4 regions of the Leisingera sp. SA32 genome follow, and region 1 is predicted to be linked to each of the others. Evidence: riboswitches for the same ligand, from Rfam matches in the RefSeq annotation. Region 1 holds a riboswitch; each other region holds the start of a gene.

Region 1 (3,490 bases):
TATTCAGCCCAGACGCCTTGGCCACCGCCAAAACCGTATCGGTCTGCGAACAGGTCGAGGTCACGCCGGAGGCCGCAAACAGGATTTCTGCCGCGGCGGTTTCCTCCGGCACGACATCGTCAAGCTCCGGTGCGTCTGCCGCGGTTTCCACCGGCGCGCCAAAGCTCTCCTGGTTGTAGTTCTCCATGTCGAAGCCCAGACCGTTCAGCATGTCACGCACCGCCTGCATGAAGGGGTCCGGTCCGCAGCAATAGACCTCACGCTCCAGGTAGTCGCCGGCGATCAGGCCCAGCATGATCTGGTTCAGCTGGCCGCGGTAGCCGGTCCAAACCTGATAGGGGTCGTCCTCCTCCACCACGAAGTGCAGCTTGATACCCGGCACCCTGGACGCCATGCTTTCCAGCTGCTGGCGGGCGATGATCTCGCTGGGGCGTCTGGCGCAGTTGATAAAGCAGATGTCGGGCAACTGGCCGCGGTCGAACAGATACTGCGTCATCGACAGACTGGGCGTAATGCCGGAACCTGCCGAGATGAAGAGGAACTTGCCGTTCGGGCGCTTGGGAAGGGTGAACAGCCCCGCCGGACCAGAGGCGCGCAGCATCATGCCCGGGCGCAGATGGTCCAGCATCCAGCGGGTGCCGATGCTGTCGGCCTGCGCCTTGACCGTGACCGAAATCGACAGCGGCCGCGAGGGCGAGGAGCTGATGGTATAGGTGCGCCAGACCGTTTCCCCCGGCACCGGCAGCTCCAGCGTCAGGAACTGGCCCGGCTGGTATTTGAACCACGCGCCGGAGGGTGCGCGGAAGCTGAAGGTGGCGGTGTTCGGCGCCTCCGGCACAACCGAGACGCATTCCAGCATCTCGTCGTCCTTCCACGCCATTGTTTCGTCCAGTGTTTCAAAGTTGGCTTGCAGTCCCATGGGCTTACTCCGCCGCGATCAGGTGGCGACCGGTCAGGGCGCGGGTCAGCTGCTGGGCGTACCAATTGGAGAACTGGATCACGCCGCTTTCCTGCGTCTGCGAATAGGGGCCGGGCTGATAGGCGGGCGAATTGATGCCACGCTGGTTGTCCTCGACCACGATGCGATCCTCGTCATTGGTGGCGATCCAGACCTCGGTCAGCCGCTTCAGGTCATAGTCCTGACCTTCGACCGCGTCCTTGTGCACCAGCCATTTGGTGCTGACTTCGGTCTCTGTCGGGCTGATCGGGGTCACGCGGAACACGATGGAGTGATCCGGCAGGAAATGGTTCCAGGTGGTCGGATAGTGGAATTTCAACAGCGTGCCCGCATCGGCAAAGGGCACCCGTCCCAGTGGCTTGGCCACCGCCGCCTTGCCGTCCATGGTATAGCTCTCGGCGCCCTCGTTCAGCGGCATCCGCGCCAGCCGGTGCTGACCGCGCCCGTCGATGCAAAACTGCGCCGGGCAGCCTGCCGCTTCGATCCGGTCAAAGTGCTTTTGAAGATGCGGCGGGGTCTCGCCCCCCTCCACCCCGGTGACAGAGGGGTCTTCGGGGAAGGTACGGCACAGCGCCGGGTGGTTGCCGCCGCAGTGATAGCACTCGCGGTTGTTCTCCCAGACCAGCTTCCAGTTGCCGTTCTCGATGATCGCGCTTTCGTAGGCGATCTTGGCATTGGCCAGGCCGTGCGGCTCCAGATAAGGACGGGCGACGTCGGCGAAGGCGTCGAAGTCCGGGGCCTCCTCCGCAAGACAGATATAGATCAACCCCGCCAGGTCGCGGCAATGCACCGGCTTCAGCCCGTGTTTGGAGGCATCGAAATCCGGCCCCATGTCACGTGCCCACAACAGAGAGCCGTCCAGCTCATAGGTCCACTGGTGGTAAGGGCAGACCAGCTTGGGCGCGTTACCTTTCTTGGCCTTGCACACCACCGAGCCGCGGTGGCGGCAGGAGTTGTGGAACGCGCGCACCACGCCATCGCTGCCGCGCACGATGATGACATTGTAGCTGCCGACCTGATGGGTCACGTAGTTGCCGGGTTTTGGCACCTCGCAGGCGGGAATGGCAAACAGCCACTCGCGGTAGAAAATCTGCCGCATGTCCAGATCCAGAACACCCGGATCGGTGTAGAACGCCTGTTCCAGAGAATGGTTCTCTTGACGGGCCATCAGCTTGGCCAGAATGTCGCTGTCCTGAAGCATCTGTCTCTCTCCTTCGCCGCAGCCCCGCGGCGGATTGGCTGGGGGCGGGCACGACGGGAGAGATTGCAGACCACACGCCCGCAACCGCCCTGCCGCCACCCGCGGTTGACGTTTCTGGCAAGGCTGGTTTCCGGACTGTCCGCGGCCGTCTGACCGGCGGGGCGTGGCACCTTCCCGAAGTTGCCTTCAGTGGTTTTCGCCAGGCCCGACACGGGGTCACCGTTGCGGGGGCAGTGCCGGAGTTTCACCAGCTTCCCAATTCTCCGCCCCGAAGGACGGCACCTTGCTGATGCGGAAACTGCCCGATTTGCGTGGCGCCATCGGAACCAAAACCGACCCGGAAAAACCGGAAAAAGACATGCGGTCGTAATCCCGCAGTGCGGACAAACCTGTCCAGTGCCGCAAAAGGTGCGGCGCTTTCAAAATGCGGCAAGCGGCGGATGAATCAGTGCTTTGCGCGGCTGGCGTGCAGCGAATCCTGTCCCGGCATCGCTGACTGACAAAGCCCCGCCCCGACAGCAGAAAGGCCGCGGTTGACGCGGCCCCTGATCAGTTTGATTTCCAGCTCTCCAGCCAGCGCCGGAACCGGCTGCGGCGCTCAGCAAAAGCATCACCCGCCGCATAAAGACTGTCCTCGGCGCCCTCGAGCATCGGATCAATCCGCGCCCGCCGGAAACGCCGCCAGCGCACATAAATCGCCCACAGGAGCGCCGCCAGCAGCACCAGAAAGATGATGGTGAACCAGTTGGTGGGCTTGTCCTCCGGCCCCGCCACCGGCCGGATCGAGACAGCATTGGGAAAGGCCGACAGGAATTCGTTGCGCCAGCCATAATGCATCACCGCCACCCACTCCGGGTTGGCCTTGGTGGAGATGCTGTCATTGGCATCGGTGTACAGATTGGCGGTGTCGAACTTGAAATATGGTGGCCAGTTCCAGCCGGTATCCTCGTTGCGATAGACAATGGCGCGGCCATTGGGACGCACGCCCTGGATGAACTGCACATCGCGGTTGATCAGCTGTACAGACTGGTCGTCCGGCGTCGACCAGAAGATCCGGGTCCAGTCGGTCAGCTCCTGGCGTTCCTCGTAGGTGTTGACGATGCGCACCACATCATACTGCGGCAGCGTGTAATGCAGGATGGCGGCGAACAGCCCCCAAAAGGTGATCAGGAATGCCCATTTGATGAAACGCACGGGGGAACCTCACATGAAGTTAATGACGTAGATCAGGAGCGCCAGCGCCCCCAGCGGAACGATATAGACCAAGAGGATCAGCCTGCGCCGGAACGAGTGGTCGTATTGTTTCAGCCCCCGCTGGATGAAGGCCGCAC
Region 2 (3,490 bases), on a different contig from region 1:
CCTGCTGGTGGCGGCTGAAATGCTGGGCGCCGAACACGGGATTGGCGCCTACATCCTGCAGGCGGGCTCGCTTTACGACCTTGAGCGCCTGTTTGCCGGGGTGACGATCCTGTCGCTGCTGGGCGTCTTGCTGTCGACAACCGTCGGGCTGGTCGAGAAACACCTGCTGGGGTGGCGTACATGAGCCGGAAAACAGAGAGTGAATACGATGTGGTTGTCGCCGGTGGCGGCGCGGCCGGCATCGGCGCGGCGCTGGGGGCTGCCCGCGTCGGGGCCAAGGTGTGCCTGGTGGAAAAATACGGGTTTCTCGGCGGCGCGGCGACGACCTCGCAGGTTCTCGCCTATTGCGGTTTTTTCCAGCAGGGGGCGGAGCCGGTAAAGGCAGTCGGTGGCGCTGGTGATCTGGTGCTCGATGCGATGCGGGCCTGCGGCATGACCGGTGAGGCCCACAATTCGGAAACCACCGGCAACTGGATCATCCTGCTGAACCCCGAGTCCGCAAAACTGGCCTTCGACAGGGTTCTGGCCGATCACGGTGTGGACGTGTTGCTGCATTCCCGTGTCGCAGCGGCAACGCGCACGGCAGACCGCATTGAATCGGTCACGGTGGCAGGGATGGAGGGCAGGCGCCGCATCATCGCCGAAGGGTTTGTGGATGCGACGGGGGATGCCAACCTGTCTCTCGTCTCCGGCGTTGAAATGCGCGAGGGCGATAGGGAGGGCAAGCTCCAGGCGGTCTCCGCGCCGATCCGGATTTCCGGTCTCGACCCCGAGACGCCAATTGATCGGCGCGCGATCCAAGCCGCCATCGCGGCGTACAACGCAACCGGCACCCACCCGATCACCCGTCGTGATGGGGGTATCTACACCCGCATTCCCGGCACTGGCGACATGTGGTGGATGATCATCGACCTTGCTTTGCGCGATCTCACCTCCGGCAGCTTCACCTGGGCCGAGCAGCGTGCCAGAGAAATGGCGAATGACTATGTGCAAATGCTGCGCGATCATGTTCCGGGTTTTGCGCGGTGCTTCCTGGCCCAATCCGGACCGCAGATTGGCATTCGCGAAAGCAGGCATCCCGCCACCCGCTATGAAATGACCGCCGAGGATCTCGCCAGCGGGCGGCAGCGTCCCGACAGCGTCGCCCGCGCGGCCTGGCCGGCGGAATTGCATGGCGAAGCAGGCAAGCCAATCTATCACCCGGTGGGCGGATCGGGATATGCCTCTGTGCCATTGGACAGCCTGAGGGTCCGTGGCCTCGACAACCTTTTTGTTGCCGGGCGCGTGGTAGGTGCCGACCCGGTCGCGTATGGATCCATTCGGGTGATGGGCACAGCCTTTGCCACCGGGGAGGCGGCCGGTATTTCCGCCGCATTGGGAACTGCCAACGGGGAGGACGTGGGCGCGGAGGTGCGCCGCCTTGGTGGTTTGACCTGACCCACGCGGCACCCATCAGCCGGTATTCCATGCTGCGCCCCGGTGGACGTCATTTGGGTATCGCGCAAAGGGCATAGCAGTTGACAGATCGGAGGAATTTGCGCAGACATCCAATCGATGGTTCCCGGCCATATCAGGCAATGGGATGAAAAGGGAATTTGGTGAGGGCCCAGCGGCCCAAGTCCAGAACTGCCCCCGCAACTGTGAGCGGTGAGTACTCCGTCAGAACCACTGGATCTGCCAGATCCGGGAAGGGACGGCACGCTTTGATCCGCAAGTCAGGAGACCTGCCATCGGCAAACCGTAACCAATCGGGCGGAGGGCCCGTGGAGGAAGAGATGACAGTGTCCACAGCGTTCTGCGCCTGCGTCTGCCCGCCTCCGCTCATGAGGCATGCATGGACGCGCGCATCTATTTGATTTCCGCAACTTACGTCAGCCAAAGCCGGTTTCGCGCATTGGCCGGCAGCCTGGCGGCGGCGGCGCCCTGCACTGCAACGGCGGTGCGGCTGGAGGGTTCTGGCGACGGGCTGTGGCGGGCGCTCGACGGGATGGCCGAGCTGGGGGCAACCCGGATTGAACTGCGCCCGGTCGGGCTGCCGTTCTCGCAAAGCCTGGAGAGCTGGCTGCCCGGTGCGGCCAGCGCCTGGCTGGCGCGCCAGGCCGGGGCGCGCCCTGAAATCCTGCTGGCCGGCGCGCCGCAGGCCGATGCGACGGTGGTGCACGCCGTCGCGCAGGCGCAGGTCGCCCTGTCGCCGATACAGCCGCGTCCCGATGGTGAATTGGGCAAGGGCTGGGACAGCCCGCCTGGTCATCGCCATCACCTGCTGGTCTGCACCGGGCCGCGCTGCCATCTGAAGGACGCCCCCTGTCTGCTGACGGCGCTGAAGGCGGAACTCGGACGGGCGCAGGTCGCCGCGGAGTGTCTGGTGACCTCCACCGGGTGCCTGTTTCCCTGCAACAGCGGGCCGGTCGTCATTCACTATCCCAAAGGCAACTGGTACCGGGTCCGCAACCGCGTGGAGGTGCGCAGCTTCGTGGCTGAGGCACTCTGTGCGGGGCGCGTGCCGGATGCTTTGATTATTCATCATTCAGGAGAGACACATGAGCTTGTTTAAGAGCCCCGCAGCGCTGTGCCTTGCTGCTGCTGCCACGGCGGCGCAGGCAGCTCCGGTCACCATTCAGGGCTGCGAAACATCGTACACCTATGAAACCGCGCCGACGCGGGCCATCACCCTGAACCAGCAGGCTACCGAAGTGATGCTGGCGCTGGGTCTGGAGAAGGCCCTGGTCGGCACCGCCTATCTGGATGACAAGATCCCGGCGCAATGGCTGGCCGCATATGACAGCGTGCCGGTGCTGGCCGAGAAATACCCGGCGGCGGAAATTGTTCTGACACAAGAGCCCGACTTCCTGTTTGCAGGCTTTGCCTCCGCCTTTTCCGAGGACAATCTGGGCGCGGCACAGAAATGGCACGATATGGGCGTTGGCACCTATCTCGTGGATGCCTCCTGCAAGGCGGCGCATCCGCAGGATGTTCCGTTGACCATCGCACCGATCCTCAAGGATATCGCGGTGATCGGTGACATTTTTGGCGTGCCGGACCGCGCCGACGCGCTGATGGCCGCCACCAAGGCCCGCATTGCGGCCGTCGAGAACAACCCGGCCGGAGCCGGGCGTACCGCCTTTATCTATGACAGCGGCACCGACACGCCGTTTTCGATCGGCTGCTGCGGCGGCCCCGCGCTGGTCGCCAAAACGGCGGGCCTGACCAGCATCAGCGCCGACGTGGAGGGCGCCTGGGTTGATCTGGCCTGGGAACGCGTTGTCGAGGCAGACCCGGATGTGATCCTGCTGATCGAGGCGGAATGGTCCTCGGCGCAAGAAAAGCGGGACTACATGGAAGCCGACCCGGTGCTGTCCCAGCTGACCGCGGTCAAGGCGCAGCGCTATGTGGTGGTGCCGTTCTCGGAAACCTTGCTGGGCACGCGTTTTGCCGATGGGGTCGAGAATCTGAATGCGCAGTTGGCGGCGCTGCGCTGAATGCAGGCGCG
Region 3 (3,490 bases), on a different contig from region 1:
CTTGCCCCCCTGCGGCAGATGCGCGGTGATTGTCTGCCACCAGACCTGCGCGATGGCATCATGCCAGTCATCCACACGTTTGCGGTAGTCCGGGGTCGTCTCGTCGCGCACCGGCAAGGTGAACTCGACGATGGCCGGGCCAGTGCCCCGGATCGCGCGATTGCAGATCTCATGCCGCAGCCCGGCCAGATCGTCCTTGCCCGCGCCTTTGTTGGGGATCAGGATCAGATCCTGCGCGTTCAGCGCGTCGATTGCCTGCAATGTTATATGCTGCGGATTGCCGGTGCCGATGCCGATCAGGCTGAGTTCAATCATGACGGGGCCTTTGATGTGAGAACACGGCCCCCTATGGAGCCGTGCTGCCGGTCTTGCAAGTCTGCCGCGATCGTCAGGAGCCTTCACCGTTTGCAGGCACGGTGACCTTGGCTTTGAGCGCCTCGCCACCCACGGCCAGAGGGCTGTGGCTGTTGGAGTTGAGCGCCACTGCGACCTCTGCCCCGGCGGGCAGCGATGGAATGTGCATCCAGTCGCCATAGAGCCGGGCGATCTTTTCGCCATCCACATAGACATGCGCGTGACCTTCGCCTGCCACATCTGCCACGGAGGCGTTCTGCGGCGCAAAGCGGAAGTTCTGCGTTGCAACATGCAGGTTCCAGCCGGACATCGGATCCTTGTGAAGGGCGATGCGGAGCGTCGGTGCGTCAGGTCCGGCGGGCAGGTTCACCGGCGTGCTGTGATCGTGCGCCATTGCAGCCGACGTGCTGCCGCCGTGATGGGCGGGATCACCGTGGTCATGGCCGTCAAAGGTGATGCCATTGCCGGCCGCGATCACGAAACCGGCGCCGCCGCCGAAGATCAGGCCGATGGCAAACAGGGCAAGAGAGCGGGACATCGTGTTGTCATCCTGTGGACTGAAGAGTTCCCGCCGGTGTGCCCCGGCGGGGAGGATGGTCTGGCGGACTTCAGGCTGTCGCCTGTTCGCGCTTGCCTTCGGCTTGCCAGAAGTGGCCGGCAAAGGCCCCCAGCAGCACCCAGGCAGCCATGCCGACGCCAAAGGCGCGGGCCGCGAACAGCGCGCCGATCTCGGTCGGGACCGGGCCGGAGAAGGTTTCTGGCTCAGGCGCGCCCACCACATGCGGCGCCAGCAGCAGCAGCGCCGCCAGGCCATAGCTGACGGCATTGCCGCCAAAGGCGATCAGCCACATGGCGACGCCCGCAGCGGCGACGGTGACGCTCCACCAGATCTGGCGCAGGCCGACGTCAGCCGCGGCCACGCCGGGCACCTCGGGAGCGAGCGTCAGGCCCGGGGCAAAGTGGAACGTGATGAACCCTGCCAGCCCCCACAGGATGCCGTTGCGCGCGGTGATGACGTGGCCTTGGCGTTCGGCCACGGACATCAGCGCCACCATGACCAGCGCATAGCCGGTATAGGTCAACATGGTGAAAATGATGCTGAGACCGTCCCGCACCGGCTCGGCGAACAGTCCGGGAAGATCGGGATGCGCAGTTACGGGGTCAGCGCCGAAATGCACCAGATCACCGCCCTCGTAGAGTTCGGCGTGGAGCAGCACGGGCTGCACGAAATAAAGCTGCAGCAGGGCGGTAATCAGCCCCGCTGCAGCGCCAGCGAACAACGCGCTGGTCAGAATGCGACTGAACATGGCCTTAGTGGCAGGGGAAGCCGGTTGCGTGGCGCACATCGTGGGCGGCGTCATGCAGGGCGGAAGCCTGAACATGGCCGGTCAGCGTGATGATCCCCAGCCCCAGAACCACGGCAAAAAGCGCCGGGATTACGGAAGAGCCAGCGGCAGAAGCCTTGAGCGTCTTGGTCGTCATTGATGTTCTCCTTGCCGTCACACCCGACGGCGCAAGTTTGCGTTCACATACGGCCGGTCTCCTGACTCGCGGGTCGCTGCTGCCCTCCTCCTTCCCGGCGTCTTGCGCGCCAGTGGATAGTGGAGAGCCGCTCGCCGCTCACAGTCGCGGGGGCGGTTGAGGCTGCGGTGCCGCGATTTGGTCCACCGTCCTCATTCCCGTTTCAGTCCTGGTGCTTGGGCACCTGTGGACACCGTATCCTCAAACTAATGCCCTGTGCGGCGGACGCCGGTCAAGAACGAAACCGCCGCTTGACCCTGCGGGGGCGGCATCTATCCGTGCGCCGCCGGGCGGCCGGGGCCGGAATGTTCAAATTTTTCGGACAAAACCGAATGGCGGAAGTTTTGCGCGATGGTATCGGCCGATCAGCCCAGATCGCCGGGAATCCGGGCGATTGCCTTGTGCCGCAGCGCGCCCAAGGGGCGGGCATCGGCAAAATTGCCGTCCGGGCTGTGGCGATACATCCGCAGGAAGATTCGCACATCCGGCAGATCCGCGGCTGTGATCTCGCCGAACAGATAGGCGGTCTTGCCCGGCGCGCGCACCGCCAGCGTCTGCGGGCGCTGGCAGCCGGACATGCAATCCACTTGCTGGATGCGCACCTCACCCTCTGCCCCCGCCAGCATCGCGGCAAGCTGATCCGGCAGCATTGGATCGGCGTCGCGGCAGCTGCGACACAGGGTGAGGGTGAGCAGGCTCATGCGCCGGGCAGCTCCTGGTCCGCCAACGGCCCATAGAGGATCAGGACCGGCGCCTTGGTTTCCATCGCGCGCAACACCGCGGGCAGCTCCCCCACCGTGTGGCAGAACAGCTGCTGCTCCGGCGTCGACACACCAAGCGCCACCAGCGCGTGGGTGTGCGGCGGCAGGCCGGCCTCCACCAGCTTTTCGGCCAGCGCGGCAAACGTGCGCTTGCCCATATAGACCACCGTGGTGGCCTGCGGGTCGGCCAGTGCGGCCATGTTCAGATCGTCGGGCAGGCCGCCGGTCACGTCATGGCCGGTGATGAATTGCAGACGTCGTGCGGTCAGGCGGCGGGTCAGCGGGATCTGCGCGGCGGCCGCCGCAGCTGACGCCGCGGTGACGCCGGGCACGATTTCAAACCCGATGCCTGCCGCGCGCAGGGCCGAGATCTCTTCCTCCAGCCGCCCGAAGACGCCGCAGTCGCCGGACTTCAGCCGCACCACATTCAGGCCGCTTTGGGCGTAGTCCACCAGCAGCTGGCTCACGTGGTCCTGCTTGGGCGAGGGGCGGCCGGCCCGTTTCCCCACGCCCACCAGATCGGCGTCGGCGCGGGCGTGGCTCAGGATCGGGCCGGAGGACAGGTCGTCAAACAAGACCGCATCGGCCGTCTCCAGCCGACTGACCGCCTTGACGGTCAGCAGCTCCGGGTCGCCCGGCCCGGAGGAGACAAAGCTGACAAAGCCGCTCATGCCTGTTCTCCAGTGATGAGGTGGAAGAAGGTGCCGGTGACATTGCCCTTGATCGAGCCGGTCTCCGGCACCGGGCCGCCGTCCGCATCCATCACATTTGCCAAGGGCGCGTCGGGCTCTTCCAGAATGGAGGAGTAGTGAAACTCATGCCCGCGCAGGGCTCTGCCTGCGTCAAAACCCGGC
Region 4 (3,490 bases), on a different contig from region 1:
ATTGCCGTCGCGTCGATGTTGTCGTGCTCGGCGATGACCACCAGCTGGGTCTTGCGCGGCTGCGCGCCCCAGGGTTGGTCATATTGCGCACGCAGACGCTCGCCCACGGCCTGAACCAGCATCCGCATCGGTTTTCCTTCCACCGCGACATAGCCTTTGACGCGCAGGATGTTGCGCTCGCGGGCCAGTTTCACGATGGCATCTTGCAGCGCTTCCGGATCGGAGACTTCGCCCATTTCGACCACAATGCTTTCGAAATCGTCATGCTCGTGGTCGTGATGGCCGTCGTGATGGCTGGGACGCGACTCCAGATCGTCCTCGGCGGCGGCGTTCAGGCCCAGGATGATGCGCGGATCGATCACGCCTTCGCTCATCGGCAGGATCGGCAGCTTGCGCGGGGCCTCGGCTTCGATCACGGCGCGGGCTTTCTCGATGCCCGCGTCGCCGGCCAGGTCAGCTTTGGACAGCAGCACGATGTCCGCGCAGGAGATCTGATCCTCGAACACCTCCGACAGCGGGGTTTCGTGGTCCAGGCTGTCGTCGGCCTCGCGCTGGGCGGCAACCGCGTCCAGATCGGGGGCAAACTGGCCCTTGGCCACCGCTTCGGCATCGGCGAGGGCAATTACCCCGTCGACGGTAATGCGCGAGCGGATCGCGGGCCAGTCAAACGCCTTGAGCAGCGGCTTGGGCAGGGCCAGACCGGAGGTTTCGATCAGGATGTGCTCCGGCGTTTCCGGCAGGGCCATCAGCTGTTCGATGGTGGGGATGAAATCATCCGCCACGGTGCAGCAGATGCAGCCGTTTGCCAGCTCCATGATGTTGTTTTCAGGGCAGTTTTCATCGGCGCAGGATTTCAGAATGTTGCCGTCCACGCCAGCGGTGCCGAATTCGTTGACCAGAACCGCCAGCCGCTTGCCTTGCGGGTTCTGCATCAGGTGACGGATCAGCGTGGTTTTTCCCGCGCCCAGAAAGCCGGTGATGACAGTGACGGGGATCTTGTTGAGATCGCTCATGAATTACTCCTCAGAAGGGAAGGCGGCCGGCGGGATGCGGGCAACAGATTGTTTGCGAAAGACGGTGGGGCGCTCGCGCCAGGGCACCAGCCCGTCGGCGCTGGCCGCATAGGCGGCGGTGCCGGTCAGGATCTCGGACACATGCAGGTCAGGGTCCATGTCGCCATAGACATAACTCCAGCGCTCCGCGCCACCGGTCAGCACCACCGCGCAGCTGCGCGAGCAGGCCGACAAGCATTTGACCCCACGCAGGGTGACGCCCTCGGGCAAGCCCGCCTGTTTCAGCGCGTCATGCAGCAAGGTGCCGGGGCGGGTGGCCTCGGGGTCGGCGCCCTCGTTGCGGCAGGTCAGGCACACGGTCAGGGTGACCGGGTCTTTCGGGGCGGCGGCGGGCGCCTGTTCATCAGCCAAAGGCACGTCTCCTGTCATGGCAGGCATGCGGGATAGCCGAAAAGGGGCGGTCACCATGCCTGCCCCTCACCCGGTCGCGGAACACCCCGCCCGCCCGTTGATCTCTCACGCGCTGGCAGGTCTCCCGGCTTGCGGATGCCAGGGCGGCGGCCCTGTCGGCCATCCTGCCTTCCCGGGGGTGTCCCAGTGGCATGGCGGCCTCATCCGGTCACGGTCGCGGGGGCGGCTGTGCTTATGGCCCTTGGTGGCCGTTGTCACATTCCCTCTTCGCCTGCGATTGCAGGAACCAGCGAAACCCCCTTGCGCTATCGCGCCCTTCTTTGTCAAGACTTGCACCAAACAGCTGGAGAGCCCCCATGAGCGAAAAACCCGAAACCGGCATTTCAGAAGAAGATGCCGCCCGCCACGCCTCCAAGATGGCCAAGAAGAAGGCCGCGCGCGACCGGATGATGAAGACCAAAGACGGCGAGAAGGGGCTGATCATTGTCCACACCGGACCGGGCAAGGGTAAATCTTCCTCCGGGTTTGGCATGATCATGCGCTGCATCGCCCACAAGATGCCCTGTGCGGTGGTCCAGTTCATCAAGGGGGCCTGGCAGACCGGCGAGCGCACGCTGATCGAGGAGAATTTCAGCGATCTCTGCCAGTTCTATGCGATGGGCGAGGGCTTCACCTGGGAGACCCAAGACAAGGCGCGCGACATCGCCGCCGCGCAAAAGGGCTGGGAGAAGGCCAAGGAGATGATCCTGGATGAGCGCAACACCATGGTGCTGCTGGATGAGATCAACATCGCGCTGCGCTATGAGTATCTGGATCTGGAGGAGGTGCTGGAGTTCCTGGTGGCGCACAAGCCGCCGATGACCCATGTGGTGCTGACGGGGCGTAACGCCAAGGAAGAGCTGATCGAGATCGCGGATCTGGTGACCGAAATGGGCCAGATCAAGCACCCCTTCCGCGCCGGGGTGAAGGCGCAGAAAGGCGTTGAGTTTTAACGCCGAGGGCAGCGCCCTCCCGTAGCGAGGGGCGGGTGCTGCCCGGCTTATCGGCCGGGCAAGTTTGTCACGCCGCAGGCTGTGCAGTTTTTTCCTGGATGTAGGCATCCACTGCCTTGCGCTGGGCGTCATCCAGCCGCAGCCCCAGTTTGGTGCGCCGCCAGAGATAATCGTCGCCTGCGCGCACCCATTCGCGGGTGACGGCCCAGTCCAGTTCCCGGGCCGTGATGGTCGCACCGAAATTCTGGCCCAGATTCTCGGCCGTTTTGGCGTCGCCCAGAACCTCCCAGGCCTCTGTGCCGTAGGCGCGGATCATCCGCCCCGCCCAATAGGGCGTGAGGAAGGGGTAGTCCGCGGCCAGTTTTGTGGTCAGTTTCTCCACGTCATCCACCGCGAAATCGCCGCCGGGCAGGGCCACGCCAGCGGTCCAGTCCGCGGAGAGCTGCGGGAAGGCCTCGCCGATTTTGGCCAGCGCCGCCTCGGCCAGTTTGCGGTAGGTGGTGATCTTGCCGCCAAAGACATTCAGCAGCGGTGCCTGCGCCTTATCCAGCGTCAGCACGTATTCGCGCGTCGCCGCGGTGGCAGAACTGGCGCCGTCATCATAAAGCGGACGCACCCCGGAGTAGGTCCAGACGATGTCATCGCGCGTTACCGGTTTTTCGAAGTATTCCGATGCGAAATCAACCAGATACTGTTGCTCCTCGGGCGTGCACTCGGGGGCGCTGTCCGGGTTGGGGTGGTCCGCATCGGTGGTGCCGATCAAGGTGAAATCTTGCTCATACGGAATGGCGAAGATGATCCGCCCGTCTGCACCCTGGAAGAAATAGCAGCGGCCGTGGTCGAACAGTTTCGGAACCACGATATGGCTGCCGCGCACCAGGCGCACGTTTTCACGGCTGTTCTGGCCCAGCTTCTGATGCAGCACATCGGCCACCCAAGGCCCGCCGGCGTTGACCAGCATCTTGGCGCGATGCTCCTGCTCTTGCCCGCTGGCGTGATCGCGGGTGCGGATCAGCCAGTGATCGGCGTGGCGTTCGGCTGACAGCACTTCGGTGCGGGTCAGGATCCGCGCGC

Evidence for each region. Region 1 has a riboswitch for cobalamin ahead of AC0IPL_RS15770 (aromatic ring-hydroxylating oxygenase subunit alpha). Riboswitches for the same ligand answer to the same signal wherever they lie in the genome.
Region 2: it holds a riboswitch for cobalamin, as region 1 does, so the genes downstream of both, AC0IPL_RS12490 ((2Fe-2S) ferredoxin domain-containing protein) here and AC0IPL_RS15770 (aromatic ring-hydroxylating oxygenase subunit alpha) in region 1, are expected to answer to the same signal.
Region 3: it holds a riboswitch for cobalamin, as region 1 does, so the genes downstream of both, AC0IPL_RS06570 (CbtB domain-containing protein) here and AC0IPL_RS15770 (aromatic ring-hydroxylating oxygenase subunit alpha) in region 1, are expected to answer to the same signal.
Region 4: it holds a riboswitch for cobalamin, as region 1 does, so the genes downstream of both, AC0IPL_RS06640 (DUF1636 family protein) here and AC0IPL_RS15770 (aromatic ring-hydroxylating oxygenase subunit alpha) in region 1, are expected to answer to the same signal.

Annotation. Positions count from the first base shown of each region.
Region 1 is NZ_JBVYHB010000011.1:127,889-131,378, reverse strand. Features, by position in the region: gene AC0IPL_RS15775 (FAD-binding oxidoreductase) at 1-919, opposite strand, end outside; gene AC0IPL_RS15770 (aromatic ring-hydroxylating oxygenase subunit alpha) at 924-2,159, opposite strand; cobalamin riboswitch at 2,264-2,460, opposite strand; gene AC0IPL_RS15765 (DUF1523 family protein) at 2,709-3,353, opposite strand; gene AC0IPL_RS15760 (hypothetical protein) at 3,363-3,490, opposite strand, start outside.
Region 2 is NZ_JBVYHB010000007.1:175,774-179,263, reverse strand. Features, by position in the region: gene AC0IPL_RS12500 (ABC transporter permease) at 1-184, shown strand, start outside; gene AC0IPL_RS12495 (FAD-dependent oxidoreductase) at 181-1,437, shown strand; cobalamin riboswitch at 1,539-1,746, shown strand; gene AC0IPL_RS12490 ((2Fe-2S) ferredoxin domain-containing protein) at 1,835-2,554, shown strand; gene AC0IPL_RS12485 (ABC transporter substrate-binding protein) at 2,541-3,479, shown strand; gene AC0IPL_RS12480 (FecCD family ABC transporter permease) at 3,480-3,490, shown strand, end outside.
Region 3 is NZ_JBVYHB010000003.1:299,995-303,484, forward strand. Features, by position in the region: gene cobF (precorrin-6A synthase (deacetylating)) at 1-315, opposite strand, end outside; gene AC0IPL_RS06560 (hypothetical protein) at 389-892, opposite strand; gene AC0IPL_RS06565 (CbtA family protein) at 963-1,661, opposite strand; gene AC0IPL_RS06570 (CbtB domain-containing protein) at 1,666-1,836, opposite strand; cobalamin riboswitch at 1,871-2,088, opposite strand; gene AC0IPL_RS06575 (DUF1636 family protein) at 2,241-2,576, opposite strand; gene cobA (uroporphyrinogen-III C-methyltransferase) at 2,573-3,307, opposite strand; gene AC0IPL_RS06585 (cobyrinate a,c-diamide synthase) at 3,304-3,490, opposite strand, start outside.
Region 4 is NZ_JBVYHB010000003.1:314,531-318,020, forward strand. Features, by position in the region: gene cobW (cobalamin biosynthesis protein CobW) at 1-1,013, opposite strand, end outside; gene AC0IPL_RS06640 (DUF1636 family protein) at 1,017-1,424, opposite strand; cobalamin riboswitch at 1,522-1,730, opposite strand; gene cobO (cob(I)yrinic acid a,c-diamide adenosyltransferase) at 1,781-2,416, shown strand; gene glpD (glycerol-3-phosphate dehydrogenase) at 2,484-3,490, opposite strand, start outside.